DNA from 4 places in the Vibrio sp. 1402 genome. Region 3 is predicted to be linked to each of the others. Evidence: predicted binding sites of a transcription regulator. Region 3 holds the regulator's gene; each other region holds the start of a gene.
The links. Region 3 encodes PurR, which represses purine synthesis genes. Its sites were predicted from a motif close to TNANGNAAACGTTTNCNTNA; they were not measured.

Region 1 (4,782 bases), on a different contig from region 3:
GCTAATTGGCAGCCAAAAAGCGCAGGTCTTCGATCTGCGCTTTTTTGTTCTCGCAAAACGAACATCGATAGGTCTTGTAACTAGGTTTTTTGGAGTTGCAAACTTTGTCTCGTGATGTGTTGCTGTAGTGAAACCGAGTTGGTGATAAAATTCCTGACTTCAATCGTTTTTTGTTTCTTTGGAGCCTCCTTTGTCTAACCATCCGTTTACCCCTCAAGATGAATTGTTTATGCGCAGAGCGATGGAGCTTGCTGAGCAAGCAGAAGCTGAGGGGGAAGTACCTGTCGGCGCAGTGCTTGTCAAAGATGGTGAAATTATCGCTGAGGGCTGGAACCGCTCTATTGGCACCCATGACGCTACCGCACATGCTGAGATCCAAACACTGCGTAAAGCAGGCCAAAAGCTAGAAAATTACCGTCTTCTGGATACGACGTTATATGTAACACTTGAGCCATGCCCAATGTGTGCCGGAGCCTTATTGCATAGCCGCGTTAAGCGGGTTGTTTTTGGAGCGCCAGATTTAAAAGCTGGAGCTGCAGGAACAGTGCTTAATTTGTTTGAAAGCCAAGCAGCTTACCATTACGCCTTAGTTGAAAAGGGGCTGCTAGAAGATGAGTGCCGCACTCAGCTACAAGCGTTTTTTAAGCGCCGCCGAAAGGAAATTAAAGCGAAGAAGCAAGCACAAAAAGCATTAGAAAATGGAGAGAGCGAACAAGGTAGTAGGAGTAGTGAGGGCTAGCAAACACCTACAACGTGGTAGATGTTTGCTTGGACGCACTAGTGATTGACTAAATGTACAAAAACACGATTACGTGAACTTACTTTCTTTTTCATACATGTCAGTTTACGTTTACGTCGGATAGCAGCTACTGTGTTATTTAAACGCTTTGACTGCACTCTACGTCTTCTCATATTCAAAACCTCCTGCAGACAAGACTTATACCAGTAAAGCGCGGCTCATCGATGCTTGGCAATAGGCTCGATAATCGCACTAAACATTGTATGGTTTAAACGTTCTTCATTTGACTTCTGCATTGCACAGAGCCAGCAAACAATTTCAATACGATGCTTAATAATAGGAGTGACGTTATTTCGGCAGAGTGTAGCCGAAAGCGCCGCTTCATCAAGTGAGCTAAACCATGTGGTTGTAAAGTAATCTGTTACAAAGCAATCAGTTTTACTAACGATGAAGAAAAGGCGACCAACCAAAGGAATGGTTGAGTGTGGTTGGTGTCACTCAGAATATTGGAGTCTAGATAAGTTTTCGTTAGGACTCAACAAAAATGACGAGCTTCATAGGCTCGTCATTTTTTAGTTTACCGCGGGTTTATTCTTCAATGCTTTCTTGTTCGGTGTCTTCTTCAACCGTGACGTCAGAAGCGCCAGAGACTTGTTCTACGACGGTCTCTACTGCGCCCGATATCAAAATGTCGGGGTTGAGCGGCGGAATCACTTGCAAGTCATCGCTATTCTCATCAATCGCTGGCTGTTGGCTGACATGACCAATGATGGATTGGTAGTAACGTCGAATATTTTCTACGTAATTACGCGCTTCATCGCCTCTGGCGTACCCATAGCGAGTTTGACTGTAATAGCGCTTCTGACGCAGTAAAGGCAGCCTGTCTTTTACATCAGCCCAAGCGTTCGGATCGCCACCTTGTGCTTTGGTGAGTCGTCGTGCGTCCATCATGTGGCCGTAACCAATATTGTATGAAGCTAACGCAAACCATATTTTTTCATGCTCGTTAATGCTATCAGGCACGCGACTTACAATACGACGTAAGTACTCGACACCACCACGAACAGATTGCTCAGGGTCCAAACGGTCAGTCACCCCGACGCTTTTCGCCGTTGGCAGAGTCAGCATCATCATCCCCCTAACACCCGTTGGCGATTTTGCTGTTGGTTTCCAGTGTGACTCTTGATAAGCCAATGCTGCAATTAATCGCCAGTCGAACTCTTCGCTGTATTTTTGGAATAAAGGTGCCCATTTAGGCAATTTGTCATCCAGAGCTCGAATGAATGCGCGAGTATCAACGTAGTCAAATGCTTCAATATGACCAATGTACTTTTCTTCGAGGGTGGACAGTTCTCCTGATTGTTTGATGTTACCGAAAAACTCTATCAGCATTGCATACAAGCTTTCGTCTTCAGAACGTCGAGTAAACCAAGACACAGGTTGATCTTCTGTAAGTTCGAACGCGAGCGCAAGATCGGGGTAAAGGCGTTGAGCTAGGGAAAGTTCCACCGAATCAGTCACAGTAAAACGTAACTCACCCTTCGATACGTATTTGAGTAAGTCTCTCGTGTCAGCATCACCAACAATTTCAAACTGAAGTTCTGGATACTGCTTCTTTAACGCTGTTAGGGTCGGAACATATTGCGATTGTTCAACGATCTTTAATGTTTGAGCGCCTGCATTTGTATCTTCGTCGGACTCGTCGTCTTTCGAGGCTTGGTATTCAATGAGTTGTTCGATATCACGTGGTCGAAGTTGCCCTTTTTTATATACCACTTGTTGGCTTACATAATAATAGGCAGGGCCTGGTCTAAATCGTTTGACTGCTTGTGACGTTTGATTTAAACCCGTAGCGATGATATCGATATCTCCTTTCTTAAGAGCAGGAAAAAGCTCAGCCTGGCGAAAGGCTGGTTTAATCTCGAGTTTGACGCCGAGCTGCTCCGCAAACTGACGCGCCAATTCGTAATCCAACCCTGCGGGACCATCGGGACCTATGTAGTAGGAAAGCTGATTGTTTAGCGTGCCAACACGAAGCACACCACGTTCTTGAATTTTTTCAAATTCACTTTTGGGCTCCGACTCAATCTGGCAAGCAGAGAGTAAAAGAACAGAAACTAAAATTAGAGCACTGCGCTTGAGCCGGTTGAAGTGACTTATTTGCATTAATAGGTACATCTTGGAAAATTTCTATTTGCCTTTATATCAAAGCGAGCTCATGGGGCAAAGTGAATCACACACTTATAACGTGACATTGTGTGTTTTATCGACATTTTAGTTGTAATTCAAATTTGACAAAAAAAATGACGCAAACGGTTGCTTTTGATGTTACATCACAAAAACAATTACTATATAATGCGCTCGCAATGACGAGGTGGAATCGGCATAGGTTCGACAGGGCTTATTTTAAGTGTCTGAATTTATTCCAATATCACCTTAATCAATTGCATAAGAGACCTAAGCACATGAGAATTTTGCGTGGCTCCCCAGCTCTTTCTGAGTTTCGTGTTAATAAACTACTGGAACTTTGTCGTGAACAAGATCTGCCTGTAACTAGCATTTATGCCGAGTTTATGCACTTTGCCGATCTAAAGTCAGACCTTGATGACCAAGAGTTAGAAAAACTTGAAAAGTTACTAACTTACGGCCCAACCATCGAAGAGCATGAGCATGAGCATGAGCCTGAAGGTCTTCTACTTCTTGTCACGCCTCGTCCTGGCACTATCTCGCCTTGGTCTTCTAAATCTACCGATATCGCTGTTAACTGTGGTCTGGATAAAGTGAAACGTCTAGAGCGTGGTACGGCTTATTATGTCGAATCTTCAGTTGTTCTATCAGAAGCTCAAGCTGACGCTGTTAAAGCGTTAATTCACGACCGCATGATGGAAACAGTATTCACAGAATTTGAAGCCGCATCAGCATTATTTACTGTTGCAGAGCCTAAGCCTGTAGCACATGTTGATATCTTAGCTGGCGGTCGTCTGGCGCTTGAAGAGGCAAACGTTTCCCTTGGCTTGGCACTCGCAGAAGATGAAATTGATTACTTGGTAGAGAACTTTACTAAGCTTGGGCGTAACCCAAACGACATTGAATTGATGATGTTTGCTCAGGCGAACTCAGAGCATTGTCGCCACAAAATTTTTAACGCAGATTGGACTATCGACGGGGTAGATCAACCTAAGTCTTTGTTCAAAATGATCAAAAACACTTTTGAAACGACACCTGACTATGTGCTGTCTGCATACAAAGACAACGCAGCCGTTATGACAGGTTCTAAAGCGGGGCGTTTCTTCCCTGACCCTAAATCTCGTCAATACACGTACCACCATGAAGATACGCACATCTTGATGAAGGTAGAAACGCACAACCACCCAACGGCAATCTCTCCGTGGCCGGGCGCATCGACTGGCTCAGGCGGTGAAATTCGTGACGAAGGCGCGACGGGTATCGGCGGTAAGCCAAAAGCGGGTCTGGTTGGTTTTACAACTTCTAACTTACGTATTCCTGGTTTTGAACAGCCATGGGAAACCGACTTCGGCAAGCCGGGTCGTATTGTGAATGCGTTAGACATCATGCTTGAAGGCCCTCTTGGCGGCGCGGCATTCAACAACGAATTTGGTCGTCCAAATCTATTGGGTTACTTCCGTACTTACGAAGAAAAAGTCACTTCTCATGCGGGTGAAGAAATTCGTGGTTACCACAAACCAATCATGATTGCTGGTGGTATGGGTAACATCCGCGATGAACACGTACAGAAGAAAGAGATCCCTGTAGGTGCGAGCCTAATCGTACTTGGTGGTCCGGCAATGAACATCGGTCTTGGTGGTGGTGCGGCATCTTCCATGGCATCTGGTCAGTCAGCAGAAGATCTGGACTTCGCTTCGGTACAGCGTGAAAACCCAGAGATGGAACGTCGCTGTCAGGAAGTGATCGACCGTTGTTGGCAGTTAGGCGACGATAACCCAATCGCATTTATCCACGATGTGGGTGCAGGCGGTATCTCTAACGCATTGCCTGAACTTGTCGACGACGGTGAGCGTGGC
Region 2 (4,782 bases), 260 kb from region 3:
CTTGGCATCGGAATTACCATTCAAAAGTTCACTGGCGTTTCCGTTCCAGGAAGTGTCATCGGTATGCTCGTACTGTTTTTCTCCATGACTCTTGGGCTTGTAAAAGTCGACTGGGTCAAACCGGGCGCCACGCTATTTATCCGCTATATGATCTTATTGTTCGTTCCTATCAGCGTGGGATTAATGCAGCATTTCGACCTACTACTCGCCAATGCTCTCCCTATCATCGCTAGCGCGGTTGGCGGCTCACTCATTGTACTGGTCAGCCTCGCTTGGCTGCTGGATTACTTGCTACAGGAGAAACACTGATATGTGGTTAGTTGTTACCATTGCGGTTTTTCTTGTCGCGCGCCAAATCGCAATCAAAGTGAATAATCCTCTAGCAAATCCTTTGCTGATCAGTATTGCAGTGCTCATTCCTTTGCTTACTTACTTAAATGTACCGTTTGAAACGTATTATGCGGATAACGAAGGGATCAGTTTTTTACTTCAACCAGCCGTAGTTGCTCTGGCTTACCCGCTATATGAACAACTACCACAGATTAAAGCAAACTGGCGAATCATCACTTTTGCTTGCACAGTAGGCAGTGTGATGTCGATGATGACAACCACCTTGATCGCAGTCGCTTTCAAAGCAGATATCAGTTTAATCGCAAGTCTAGTGGGTAAATCCGTCACTACGCCAATAGCAATGGAAATTTCGAGTCACCTCGGTGGTGAAGCTGCCGTTGCGGCGATCTTGGTTCTGATTGTTGGTTTATTGGGCGCGATTTTGGCATACCCAATTTACAACTTAATTGGAATTAAACACCCGATTGCACGTGGTCTGACAATGGGTACAGTCTCTCATGCCTTAGGCACCGCTACTTGTGCAGAGAAACAGCCCATAGATGCCGCGTTCTCATCACTCGCATTGGTTTTATGTGGGATCATAACTTCTATTTTGGCTCCAAGTTTTTTTGCTTTGGCGGTCTGGCTATATCAATAGTTAAGCGCTCTCGGTCTGCCCTCCTTCCGGCAGGCCGTAGCCTTTCCGTTTCTTACTTATCCCTTTTCAAAACCCTATCTTATCTATCAAACTCACCCAGTAATATCGTGAAGGGACTTGACTGAGATATACATTCATAGCATTAGCATTCTAGCTGCTACCACTCGCTCTAGATTACGTAGGTATAAAGTAGCATAGCGGTAAAGTCGCGTGGGTAACATACTCCTGCTCCTTGGTCATATGAACATATACTGATATGGTTAATTGTGAGACGGAGATAACGCTTCACACCTGTGCAATCGAATACATGTGTGAGCTCACTCTAATTATGTAACGGAATTATCAATTGCATTATTTATCGTGATCTAACGCACGGAACATTTCTATCTTTCACATAGAATAACTGTCCATGCAATAACAAGGATTCAACATGAAAAGTCGCATTGAACAGGCGCTAGCAGGCGCTCCAGAAGCACTTTCCAAACAACTTGCTCCTATCATCCAAGCTGATGATTTTGATGCTACGCTTTCAGTTCAACAATTTGAGCAGTTGCTTTCAGCTACCGGTCTATCAGACAAAGAGCTTCGTGTTGCGCTACTTCCTTTTGCCGCAGCGTACTCCTATGCTCCCCTTTCTGACTTTTATGTCGGCGCTATCGTTCGTGGTCTTTCAGGTCGCCTTTACTTCGGTGCCAACATGGAATTCTTTGGTGTACAGTTGGGTCAAACGGTTCACGCAGAGCAGTCTGCGATTAGCCATGCTTGGATGAAAGGCGAACGTGGTGTTAAGGATATCACTATCAACTTCAGCCCATGTGGTCACTGCCGCCAGTTCATGAATGAGTTATCTACCGCAAACGAGCTTAAAATCCAGCTCCCAGAACGCGAAGAAAAGTCACTTCATGAATACCTGCCTGAAGCCTTTGGACCAAACGATCTCGGTATCGAGTCCGGCTTAATGGCAGAAGTTAAACACCAGTTCTCATGTGATGATGAAGACGCACTCATCCAAAGTGCAGTTGAAGCGATGAACATGAGCCACTCTCCATACACCAACAACTTGAGTGGTTTAGCATTAGAGATGACTAGCGGCCGTGTATTCCAAGGTGCTTATGCAGAAAATGCAGCGTTTAATCCTAGCTTGCCACCGCTACAAGTTGCGCTAATCCAAGTTTTACTTGCGGGTGAAACCTTTGACAGCATCAAAGCCGCTGCATTGGTAGAAAACTCTGAAGGTAAGATCAGTCACTTAGCCGATACGCAATCAACGTTGGAAGCGTTGAATCCAGATATTCCGCTTAGTTTTGTCAACGTATAAACGACAAATTCAACAAAAAGCTCTACAACATGTAGAGCTTTTTTATTACCTAAAAACCAAAAGCAAACGTTTGCTTTGTCATAAAACTTCAGTATGATCTCCTGCAATTTCTGTCTCATCACTCTATTTTGTAAGGGAACACTATGTTTGGCACTGCAACTAGCGCAAATACTACCCGTGTATTACTTTTAGGCTCTGGCGAACTCGGTAAAGAAGTCGCCATTGAATGCCAGAGACTTGGTTTAGAAGTGATTGCTTGTGATCGCTATGCCAATGCTCCAGCGATGCAAGTCGCTCACCGTAGTTATGTTATCGACATGTTAGATGGGAACGCCTTAGAAGAAGTTATTACGAAGGAACAACCTACTTACGTCGTACCAGAAATTGAAGCCATCGCAACCGGCAAACTGGTAGAGCTTGAAGAGAAAGGACTGAATGTTGTTCCAACCGCTAAGGCAACCAGGCTAACAATGAATCGTGAAGGTATCCGACGTTTGGCAGCAGAAGAACTGGAATTGACGACTTCACCTTATCGTTTTGCAGATAACTTTGAAGACTTCAAAGCCGCGGTTGAACATGTGGGTATTCCGTGCGTGGTGAAGCCAGTGATGAGCTCTTCCGGTAAAGGGCAAAGTGTTATCAAGACCGAAGACGACGTTACAAAAGCATGGGATTACGCTCAGGAAGGCGGACGTACGGGTGCAGGTCGCGTTATCGTGGAAGGTTTTATCGACTTCGATTACGAAATCACTTTATTGACCATCAGAGCCGTTGACGGTGTGCATTTCTGTGCTCCAATTGGTCATCGTCAGGAAGATGGCGACTACCGCGAATCATGGCAACCGCAAGCTATGTCAGAAAACGCAGTAAAAGCAGCTGAATACACGGCTGAGAAAGTGGTAAACGCGCTCGGTGGCTACGGCATCTTTGGTGTAGAGCTGTTTGTCAAAGGCGATAAAGTCATTTTCAATGAGGTCTCTCCTCGCCCTCACGATACGGGTATGGTTACAATGATTTCGCAGGAAATGTCTGAGTTTGCTCTCCACGTGCGCGCGTTTACCGGAATGCCAATTAATAATATTGTGCAATATGGCCCATCTGCGTCTGCTGTTATTCTTGGACAAGGGACTTCCACAAACATTCGCTTTGAAAACCTAAGCAAAGCTTTAGCTCAACCTCAAACACAAGTTCGTCTATTCGGTAAGCCAGAAATCGATGGTCGCCGCCGTTTAGGTGTTGTCCTTACGCGACGAAAAACCACCGAAGAAGCCGTTCAAGATGCTGTTGAAAGTGCTTCAAAAGTGAATATCATTTATTAAATACGAACCACTCATACAAAAATAGCGCAGCTCAAATTGCTGCGCTATTTCGTGTTCCAAACCGAAGAGAGCCTATTCACTCTCGATTAAGTACACTTCTTCAGAGAAGCGACTTAAGCCTTTTTTCGCAATTTTAGGATGATTCTCGTCAGCTTCATCTACGTTCAAACAAGTAACTTTGTAACCTGAAAATAACTGCTCAATCTCTTCGACCGGCACGCTAAATGGAGGCCCCGCCATCTCTTCTTGAGGATAGTTGAGTGTAACAAGCAAAATACGACCGCCTGGGTTCAAAAGTTGCTTGAGACGCTCTACATACTCCTCTCGCATATCTTGCGGTAAAGCAACCAACGCGGCGCGATCATAAATGATATCGGCTTGAGATACTGGTGCAGTGAAAAAGTCCCCAGTATAAATAGAGAGCTCATCAAATTGATAAAGCTCGTGCATGCCATTAAGAGGCGTTACCGTTGGCGTGTAAAAATGTTCAGCAAAAAAGGCACGCACAGCAATATGGCTTAGCTCAACGCCTTCAACCGAATCATGCTTCATCGCTAGCCAAATCAAGTCTTCTGACTTTCCACATAAAGGAACTAACACTTTATCTTCACGCTTTGGATTAGTGTGTTTCCAATATACTGGTAATAGCGGGTTTACATCTTCCAAGTGAAATCCGATTTGATTGCTGGCCCATTTGTTATGCCAAAATTCTTGGTCTCTCATTTTACTTTCTACTTGTCGGCTGTTTTCATTTTGAGAGGTAAGACTAACGTTTTTTTTCAATTTGTCTATGCCGTTCATCTTTGGTTAATACTGCGGTGATAGGATGTAATCGGTCTCATAGGAGACGCGCCTTTATCTGATAATCAGAATAAAGAAAAGAGAAATGGTGATCTAACGCACGATTCTACTTCAAGATAAAACTGAAACCTTGGAATCTTTCGTAATGGCCCCATTTATAAGTTAGTACCTGATTTGCCGAACTTAGCGACCTTTATGTTCCCTATTTTCTAAGTACAAGCAAGTTAAGGAGAGTGAATGAGCTTATTTCTTCGTACTACAGCATTGATGCTTTTGGTACTTAGCCGTGCACCGGCATTTGCCGCACTTCCAATTACCCCTGCACCTAGTGGCGAACAAAATCGTTCAACCAGCCA
Region 3 (4,782 bases):
GTAGGTAAAAAAGTAAATCGCAGCCGAGAATACAAAATTCTGATCGATGTATGTAGTTAGTGCTTCTTGTTGGGCTTTTGCATTCTCTAAGGTTAAATACTGGCCAAAGTTAATACCTAAAAAGACGATAGCCGCTAGTAGGATGAGACCTAATATCAGTTTCTTATTCATAATTTTGATTCCAATTTGGGATATATGTAATAAGACAGTAGGAAAACCGAAAAAATTTCACAAAAAAACCGCAGATTAGACTGCGGTTTTACAAGATAGTTTTTAGGCCGACTTTTATTGGAGGCCGTTCATCAACTCATCTCGGCGAGCTTGAGGTACCACACTCCAATGAGTGCCGTTGATAGCACCTTCTAGTGCCCATAGCAACTCAATGTTGACGGTTGCAGAGTGCGTATCTCTTATCGCTTTATAGGCGTTAAGCGCACCTTCCTCTTCAAGCTTCTCTACGGATTCGATGCCGGCTTTTTTTAGCATGCGCTCGGTAGCCAGTCGTAAGTTAGGCAAATCTTTCAAACGGTTAGGCTTTGTACTTGCTTGCTGTTCTTTCTCAAGCTTTGCCTTTTTCAATGATTGATTCGCTACTTCGATTAAGCGTTCGCTTGATTCCCATAAATCGCTGGAAATAGCGTAGTACTTTGTAACGACTGGAAAGCCACGTTTTTTATAAACGTAAGGCTTTAGCCCTTGTTTCTCGAAGTCAGATGAAGTTTTTTGGTCTGCTCTGATATGAAGCTGATTGTTTACCACTAGTGCAAACATTGTTTCATCAGCGAATAGTCCGAAGCCACCAAACATTGAGCGCGACTTGATATTACCAAGTGCCTCAAATAGCTTCATAGAGTCTTTGAGTATCGGTTTATCCATGTTTTGTTATCTCGGTGTAATTAATATTACGCCACCAAAAGTCAGGTCCGAGAGAGTAGCAAACATGCGTAAAAACAATGTCATTACAGAGTAAAGTCATTGCTTACACACTTGCCATCGGTAACCCCGCTACCTTCCATATCGTAATATGGTTCAGGCCGGAGGCTTTGCGTCCCACTCTTTCGAATGGTTTGCCCTGTGCGTGACACAATGAGCATACTTCTTATATTGAATTAACATCACGGTTTAGCGTTAAAAGTGTGATTTCGGTTCAATAAAAATGATAGATTGAATGCTCTATTTTGCATATGGAAAGGTGCAAATTGGCCTTTGAAAAGGAGTTCTTAATATATATTACATTTATATAAAACAGGGAGTTAACGTTAGTCAATTGTTATTAGAGTGGTGTGAAGTATTAGAGAATGCTTAATTTTTCCAAAAAAATAAGCGCCCCTGTAGAGCGCTTATTTAACACGGTTAAATACAGTGAAATTTAGTTCATTTTCTTCACAGTATTTCGAATTACAAGCTCAGGTTGCATCTCGAAAATTCGTTTTTCGTGTTCTTTATCTTTGATACGCTCAAGTAGAATTTCGAATGCATTTTTACCAACACGACGTTTAGGTTGGTGGATAGTCGTTAGCGGTGGAGAGAAGTATTCCGCAAGCTCGATGTTGTCGTAGCCGATCACTGAAATATCTTCAGGAATTTTGATCCCGTTTTGTTGCAAGCGGCTCATTAGGCCTAGAGCCATTGTGTCGTTAAAACAGAATACCGCCGTCGGGCGCTTGTCCATTGCGGTAATTTTATCTGCAACTAATACGGCCGTATCACATTCAAAGTTACCTTCAAGGATCCAGTCTTCATTTACAGCTAGGTTCGCTTCGCTCATTGCGCGACGGAAACCTGCAATGCGCTCTTGGCAAGCAAGCTTTTCAAAATGACCGCTTAGACAAGCGATATCCGTATGACCATTGTCAATCAGATGTTTGGTTGCAATGTAGCCACCTTCTTCTGAGTTATCCATGATCTTGTCTGCTTGTGAGCTCTCTGGGCCCCAATCCATGACCACTTTAGGAATGTCCGCATGACGGTCAAGCATCTCTTTTAGTTCTTCGGTTAAGTCAGAACACATCACTAGGATGCCATCAACGCGCTTTTCAGCCAGCATACGAATGTAATCGCGTTGTTTTTCGTAAATCCCGCCTGTGTTACATAAAATCAGAGTATAGCCTTGGCGGTAACAGTAGCTCTCAACGCCATCAATCACTTCTGAGAAAAATAGGTTAGTTGATTGAGTTACTAACATGCCAATCGTACGAGTTGAGTTGCATTTTAGGCTGCGTGCAACGGCACTTGGCGCGTAATTCAGCTCGTCAACGGCTTTCATTACTTTTTCTTGCGTTGCTTCTGCAACGAAACGCGTTTTATTGATAACGTGCGAAACTGTCGTAGTGGAAACGCCGGCTAAGCGAGCAACGTCTTTTATCGTGGCCATAAATGGTGTCCTGTATCGAGCTACTGAAATATGTCGTATTGGATGTACCTGATGCTCTAATGGTTTCACACCTAGCAATCTAAAATTGGCGCTAAGTGTCTCGGCAGCGGTTGATCCAAGTGCGACAAAAGGGTGCGTAGCAGCATCGGTCGATGAATTTTATCTTTTTTCTATCTGATGAGAAATTGCCATCAACCTGTTAAGAAAACACAAAAACCGCTATATTTCAGCGGTTTACATATAAATCATATTTAATCGTTTGCGCTCACATTTTAGCCCTATGTGGACTGACTAGCAATGTTTTCAGCAAGAGATTTGTGTATTTGAAGTCACATTTTGACTGCTAAATAACCAAGCGTCTTTGCGCTAAGTTAAGGCAAACGAATATTATACCCAAGTTACTTACAATTGGTCACTTTCAGGCATACAGGAAGCCCGATAGGCAGGCTCCCTAAAAATAGGCGGCAATTATTCCCCAAGAAGGTAGGCGCTGTCTAGTTTACAAAATGCAACTAATAGTTTCGCGACACTCGAGTAAAATCCAAATTCGTCGAATTTTTTACATTTGTCTGAAAACTGAGGTAACCAAGACATCAATTGTTGCTGGATAAAGTCGTTTTGTTTAACGAAGGCTTCTTCCATGTGTTTTTCTTGTTCAAGCTCGTTTGAGCGGATAATCATGTTCCCGAGAAAGTCGAGCTCAACGGCTAAGTGATCCGCAGGTTCCTTTAGGTTTTCGTCTACTTGAACGCCAAATTCAGCCATCAACTTTTCCATTTCCTCAGCTGGCTTGTCATTCAGTAAACCTGATTCACCAATGTACATGGATGCGTAAGGAAGAGCGCCGTATTTTTCTGTCTTCAAAAACAGTTCACAAAAGTCAGCTGCAAGCTCTAGTTGTGCATCTTCACGATCTTGTAACCGATTCAATGCATCAACTAGGCTATCAACAGCTGGTTTCAGCGACTCATTTTCACCTAAACCTGCGAGAAAACTGCGAATTTCAACACTGTGATAGGCTTCCAATTCTTTCTCTGTTAGTTCTTTTGCGAACAAGCTCGAAAACCACCAGTAAATTTCAGCGCGTTTTTCATTAAAAGCTTTCACTTCTTGCATTTTGGGCTCCTGAATGATGCTTCAAGTCATGCATCACAAAGTCAATTAGGGATATCCCCTAAGTGTAATCAATTAAAATGAATAGCAGTAACTATAATTGTTATGTTTTATGGTCAAAAATGACCGTTTATTAATAGCAATGGGCAAGCTTGTTTTGAATCAATAAAAACGCTAAATCTTGCGTTTTAATGTATCTATGACTAGAAATGTTACTAGTTATGAATAGAATACGTCTTGGATAATAAGAAGACAGAAAAGTGGTGTAAATGAGCTATCACGTATTAGTCGTAGAAGATGATGTTGTAACTCGTAGTAAGCTTGCGGGATATTTCCAAAATGAGGGCTACCAAGTCAGCGAAGCAGAGAGTGGCGCAGAAATGCGTGAAGTTTTGCAAGCGGGCGATGTAGACCTGATCATGCTGGATATTAACCTGCCTGGTGAAGACGGCCTGATGCTTACTCGTGAGTTACGTAGCCAATCGGATATTGGTATCATATTAGTAACAGGACGCACGGATAGCATTGATAAAATCGTAGGCCTAGAAATGGGTGCTGACGATTATGTGACAAAACCTTTTGAACTGAGAGAGCTGTTAGTTCGCGTTAAAAACTTGCTGTGGCGTATTTCAGCAGCGCGCAGTGGCAGCTCGAAAGCGAATGAAACCAGTGAAGAGCACATTGTGCGCTTTGGGGAGTGGACATTCGACATTCAACGTCGCGCACTTAGCCGCAACGGTGAGCCAGTAAAACTAACTAAAGCAGAGTATGAACTTTTGGTGGCATTATCGTCTTACCCTAACCAGGTGTTAAGTCGTGAGCGTATTTTGAACATGATCAGCCATCGAGTGGATGCGCCGAATGACCGCACCATTGATGTTCTTATTCGACGTATGCGCGCAAAAATGGAGTTCGATCCTAAGAACCCACAGATTTTTGTAACGGTACACGGCGAAGGCTATATGTTTGCTGGTGACTAGTTGGAACATAACTCAATCGTAAAAAGAAAAAGGAGAGCTTCGGCTCTCCTTTTTTGTGGCTTCAAGATAATACTAGTTTGCTTCAACCATTGGTGTTTGGCCGACAGTATCACGCAACCTTTGCCAAATACTGCCCAAGTACTCATGCCAATAAAGCTCTGTTTGTTCTAAGTAACGCGCTTTAGGTGAGTATTTATCCCAAGGTTGACTGATTTCGCTAATAGCTAAGAAGTTGGTCGGGGCTGGGATTGGTTTAATGCCTGCTGCGTTGAACTCATACAATGCACGGCTCATGTGACTCGCAGAAGTGACTAA
Region 4 (4,782 bases), on a different contig from region 3:
ATACCACTCACTTCGAAATACTCGTCATCTTCATTGACGATCTTGTAGCGCTTATCATTTTTCAGGATAAACAGGGTGTTCTTCTCGTTTGCAACAGTGATGAGCTGTTCAATCACCTCATCTAACAAAAGCACCGCATTTTTATCGTGCTTATTCGGTCGATATCCCTGATTAACCTTTTCTAGCAACTCAAGTAAGTTAATACTGATTGGCATTGGAAGCAGTGCGTTATCATCAGCACGGATGTGCGCATTGAAAGAACCAATTTTGCCAACACCTTGAGTTTTGATAGCTGTAAAATCAGGTTTAACCTCTAACTCTGCCGCAGTTTTAAATCCATTGTATTCCGAGATAAAAAACTGGTCTTTATCAAGCGTGGGGGAGTTACGGTTGCAGTAACGGTGGATAGCCGAAATTAAGATATCTTTATAGAATTTGTTGAGATCTCTTCTCTGCTTAGCTGAACCGTCAAATTCCCGATGAAGTAACCAGATATTTGCATACTGATTAACTAAGGAGTTATCGAAGTCGACTTTCAATTCGTTGATGTATTCGTTTGCAAACCGCTCTTCATCTTTGAGCAAGTAAACCATGCGCAGATAAGAAGTAGCACTTGATACGTCAAATACACCGAGCGGCTTCACTTGTTCTTTCAACTGAGTAAAACCTTCATCTTCAATGCCTAAACCAAATTGCAAAACAAACTCATCAATCTTGCGAGTATGAATATTGCCTGGGTCAAAGCTCTGAATGTGCTCCAGCAGCTCGTTATCCGCGCCAGAGAATAAGTTGTCGAAAAGGTAACCATCCGTTGCTAAGATCTGAAAAACAAAATCTAGTAAAGCACGTGCCGTTAAAAATTGGTCTTTGATCAAACGCGCTTTGAGTAGTAGAGCGATAATGTTCTTTTGAACGGAATCCAAACCCAATAAAGCGTAGTTTGCAGTCAATACGCTATGACCGGATTTTTTCACTTCATTGTCGTAGAGCGCGTAAAACGGGTTATCTAAAGTTGGCTCAGTTAAGCGAGCAAGGAACTGAGCCGCAAAATCGGATGTGCTCACTTCGTGGCCAAGAGTGAATTTCGGATACTGTTCGAAATCTAGAAATGTATGGTTTGCTGGAATGTCGTCCGTTTGATTTTCCAAAAAAGCCTTTATCGACGATTTCACATCGCTATGTTGGTCAGCACCTTCCTCAGCATAGTTACCCAACATACCAATATTAATGCCAACAACGAGTGGCTTGTCATTTTTTTTGAATTGACTGAAACGCTCATCTAACGCATGAATCGCTGTCTGGCTAGGATTAAAGCTATGTGTCGCATCAAGATGAAAATCATGCGTTGCTCTATGTTTTTGGCTATATCGGGTCAATATCTCCGACTTGCCATCGCCACTACTGCCACATAAAAAAATGATTTCATCTTTTTTTGCAGACAGAAGCGCTTTCTTGAAATCAGTTTCAATTTCAGTTTCGATATAGATGTGATGCTTGTACTCGGCCAGAAGATCTTGATTTTTCTCTCTTTCGGTGCTCACCGCATAGGGTGAGGACTTGGAGAGGATGCTGAGGGCTTGTGCTAAATTCAAGGTTATTTCTCTTCAAATATGAATAACAGATATTATTTATGAGCGTAAATATTATCAAATCCCAAAATTACTTTATAGCATACCGTTTGAGGATGTATATATTGAGAGATGAAACGTGAATATGCGATTAGTATATTATCTAATGAGTAAAAAAGTTAAATCTTCCCTTAGAAAAACATGAGCTAGCTGACATTATTGTTAGTCAGGTATTCCAACTTATGTATGATTATCAGCTAAAACAGTACTAGCCACCAAGTTTCGCTTTAGAAAAATTCGTTTCCAGAAACGACAAAGCCCCGACAACTCAAAGAGTTATCGGGGCTTTTGAATAAATGGCACGCCCTATTGGATTCGAACCAATGACCACATCCTTAGAAGGGACGTGCTCTATCCAGCTGAGCTAAGGGCGCGCTACAGGGACAGGATTATACGAGTTCAAACGGGTAAATCAACGGGTTTTCATAACATTCTGATCTGAATGCCTAAAAAAAGTCCATTAAAACGCTTAATGTTCAAAAACACCACAAAGCAAACGTTTGCGTATGGATGTTAATAAGAAATTCTGCGACAATGCGCCGCAGATAATCTGCCTTCTTAATTTATAAGGAAAGTCATGACTGCTCAAAATATAGACGGAACTCTCATTTCCCAAACTGTTCGATCCGAAGTGGCTGCACGTGTTAAAGCACGTGTTGAAGCTGGGCTACGTGCTCCTGGTTTAGCAGTGGTTCTAGTTGGTGAAGATCCTGCTTCTCAGGTTTATGTCGGTAGCAAACGCCGCGCATGTGAAGAAGTTGGGTTTGTTTCTAAGTCTTTTGACCTTCCTGCGTCTAGCTCAGAAGAAGAGTTACTAGCGCTGATTGATGAATTAAACAACGATGATGAAATTGACGGCATTCTAGTGCAATTACCCCTTCCTGCGGGCATAGACACAACACATGTTTTAGAGCGCATTCACCCAGAGAAGGACGTGGATGGCTTCCACCCTTATAACGTTGGCCGTCTTGCGCAACGTATTCCAAAGCTTCGCTCTTGCACGCCAAAGGGCATCATTACCCTACTCGACCGTTACAACATTGAGCTGCGTGGTAAACATGCGGTTGTGGTTGGCGCATCAAACATTGTTGGTCGTCCAATGACACTTGAGCTGCTGCTTGCGGGCTGCACAACAACAACATGTCACCGTTTTACCAAAGACCTAGAGAGTCATGTGCGTCAAGCTGACGTTGTCGTGGTTGCGGTTGGTAAGCCTAACTTCATCCCTGGTGAGTGGATTAAAAAAGGCGCAGTGGTGGTCGATGTCGGTATTAACCGTCTTGACTCAGGCAAACTAGTTGGCGACGTGGAGTACGACAAAGCACGTGAAAGTGCGAGCTTTATTACTCCTGTTCCTGGTGGCGTTGGCCCAATGACCGTCGCAAGTTTAATTGAGAACACGATGCTCGCTTGCGAACAGTTCCACACAGACAAATAACGTAAAACTTCAGATACGAAAAAGGCTCCGCGAGGAGCCCTTTTGCTAATTGTTGATATCTATTTCAATTACAGACTTAAAATCACGCCCGCAATAGAAGCGCTCATTAAGTTCGCCATGACACCAGCGATAATCGCACGGAAACCATGCTTAGAAACAAATGCACGCTTTTCTGGTACCAAAGAGCCTAACCCACCAATCAGCATCGCCATGCTTGAGATGTTTGCAAAGCCACACAAAGCAAACGTCACGATTGCTTGTGAGTGTTCACTAAGTTGAGACTTCACTTCTGCAAGCTGGATGAAAGCGACGAACTCGTTCACCACGATCTTGTTACCAATAAGCGAGCCCGCCGTAATCGCCTCTTCCCATGGCACACCTAACAACCATGCGACAGGTGCAAATACGTAGCCTAAGATAAGCTCAAAGCTTAGTGTCGTACCAATAAGGTCTCCAACCCAACCTAGCATCCCGTTCAACAACGCGATTACGCTGATGAACGCTAACAACGTACCACCGACCGATACAGCGATACGAACACCCGCCATTGCGCCATCGGCTAACGCTTCAACCACGTTAGTTGCACGTGGAATTTCAACTTGGCTAATGTCGATATCTGCTGCTTTATCCGTATCTTCTGGCATTAAAATTTTTGCCATCAACAAGCCGGCAGGTGCCGACATAAATGCAGCAGCAATAAGATAATTGAGGTCGACACCCAGTGATGCGTAACCAACCAACGTTCCGCCAGCAACTGACGCTAAACCACCTGTCATAACTGCAAAGAACTGCGAGTCAGTCATGTGTTTTAGGTAAGGCTTTACCATTAATGGTGCTTCAATGGTGCCAACAAAGATATTCGCCGTAGCAGACAAAGACTCAGCACGACCGATACCTAGCAGCTTTTGAATACCACCACCGATAAAGTTAATGATTTTTGGCATCACACCAATGTGATAAAGACCTGAGATAAGAGAGGAGAAGAAAACGATGATACCCAGAACATTGATCGCAAAGGTGAAGCCCCCTGTCGCCAAATTACCGAATAAAAACGCAATGCCCTCTTGACCATAGTTGATCAAATTCGACACAACACTGCTCACTGAATTCAGCGCATCTCGTCCTGCTGGTACATATAAAACCAACAACGCAAACAGTACCTGCAAAGCAAACGCAAACGACACCGTTCTCAGCTTTATATTTTTTCTATTTGTAGAAAGTAGCCATGCTAGGAATAGTATGGCTACGATACCAATAATTGAGTTCATAAAATGAATCCGACAGAAGGGGGATATGGAAGGCACCGGATTGTATAGCGGACTCAAAATGCTGCAAGTTGAGGATGTTAACAGTGTGAAAAGTTTAAGCGACCAATAACTGACCAACAAAATAACCAATTGAATTTATTGAAGATAAACGTTTGCTTATTTTAATTATTTCCATATGGAAAATATGTTTCTGGTTCAGGAAAAATTTTTGTGAAGTGAATCACCTTATGTGTCGTTCTACAACGTCATTGATCCTGTTATTTAGGAATAGAGATGTAAGGCGCCAAACGTTGGTCCCAATGACAAGGGTTGCCGATCTTCTGTTTGATAAAGTTAATCACTGCGGATATTTTTTTTGGCATATGCTGGCGGCTTGGGTATACCGCATAAAACGGCATCGACTGGCTGGCTTTCCAGTCAGGTAACAGCTGTATTAACTTACCCGTTC

Region 1: the regulator PurR is predicted to act here: its motif matches at 3,044-3,063, upstream of purL (phosphoribosylformylglycinamidine synthase).
Region 2: the regulator PurR is predicted to act here: its motif matches at 2,365-2,384, upstream of purT (formate-dependent phosphoribosylglycinamide formyltransferase).
Region 4: the regulator PurR is predicted to act here: its motif matches at 2,117-2,136, upstream of folD (bifunctional methylenetetrahydrofolate dehydrogenase/methenyltetrahydrofolate cyclohydrolase FolD).

What each region holds. Positions count from the first base shown of each region.
Region 1 covers NZ_JAWOWE010000010.1:97,266-102,047, forward strand. The annotation lists gene tadA (tRNA adenosine(34) deaminase TadA) at 230-739, shown strand; gene mltF (membrane-bound lytic murein transglycosylase MltF) at 1,328-2,905, opposite strand; gene purL (phosphoribosylformylglycinamidine synthase) at 3,205-4,782, shown strand, end outside.
Region 2 covers NZ_JAWOWE010000002.1:355,862-360,643, reverse strand. The annotation lists gene R7044_RS05060 (CidA/LrgA family protein) at 1-309, shown strand, start outside; gene R7044_RS05055 (LrgB family protein) at 311-988, shown strand; gene cdd (cytidine deaminase) at 1,419-2,306, shown strand; gene purT (formate-dependent phosphoribosylglycinamide formyltransferase) at 2,450-3,625, shown strand; gene R7044_RS05040 (thiopurine S-methyltransferase) at 3,698-4,348, opposite strand; gene R7044_RS05035 (phosphoribosylglycinamide formyltransferase) at 4,664-4,782, shown strand, end outside.
Region 3 covers NZ_JAWOWE010000002.1:94,730-99,511, forward strand. The annotation lists gene R7044_RS03880 (TVP38/TMEM64 family protein) at 1-171, opposite strand, end outside; gene R7044_RS03885 (TfoX/Sxy family DNA transformation protein) at 286-876, opposite strand; cyclic di-GMP riboswitch class I at 993-1,082, opposite strand; gene purR (HTH-type transcriptional repressor PurR) at 1,370-2,374, opposite strand; gene torD (molecular chaperone TorD) at 2,843-3,490, opposite strand; gene torR (two-component system response regulator TorR) at 3,757-4,467, shown strand; gene elyC (envelope biogenesis factor ElyC) at 4,540-4,782, opposite strand, start outside.
Region 4 covers NZ_JAWOWE010000009.1:107,977-112,758, reverse strand. The annotation lists gene dptF (DNA phosphorothioation-dependent restriction protein DptF) at 1-1,592, opposite strand, end outside; tRNA gene R7044_RS17015 (tRNA-Arg) at 1,926-2,002, opposite strand; gene folD (bifunctional methylenetetrahydrofolate dehydrogenase/methenyltetrahydrofolate cyclohydrolase FolD) at 2,206-3,066, shown strand; gene R7044_RS17005 (NupC/NupG family nucleoside CNT transporter) at 3,135-4,334, opposite strand; gene R7044_RS17000 (LysR family transcriptional regulator) at 4,592-4,782, opposite strand, start outside.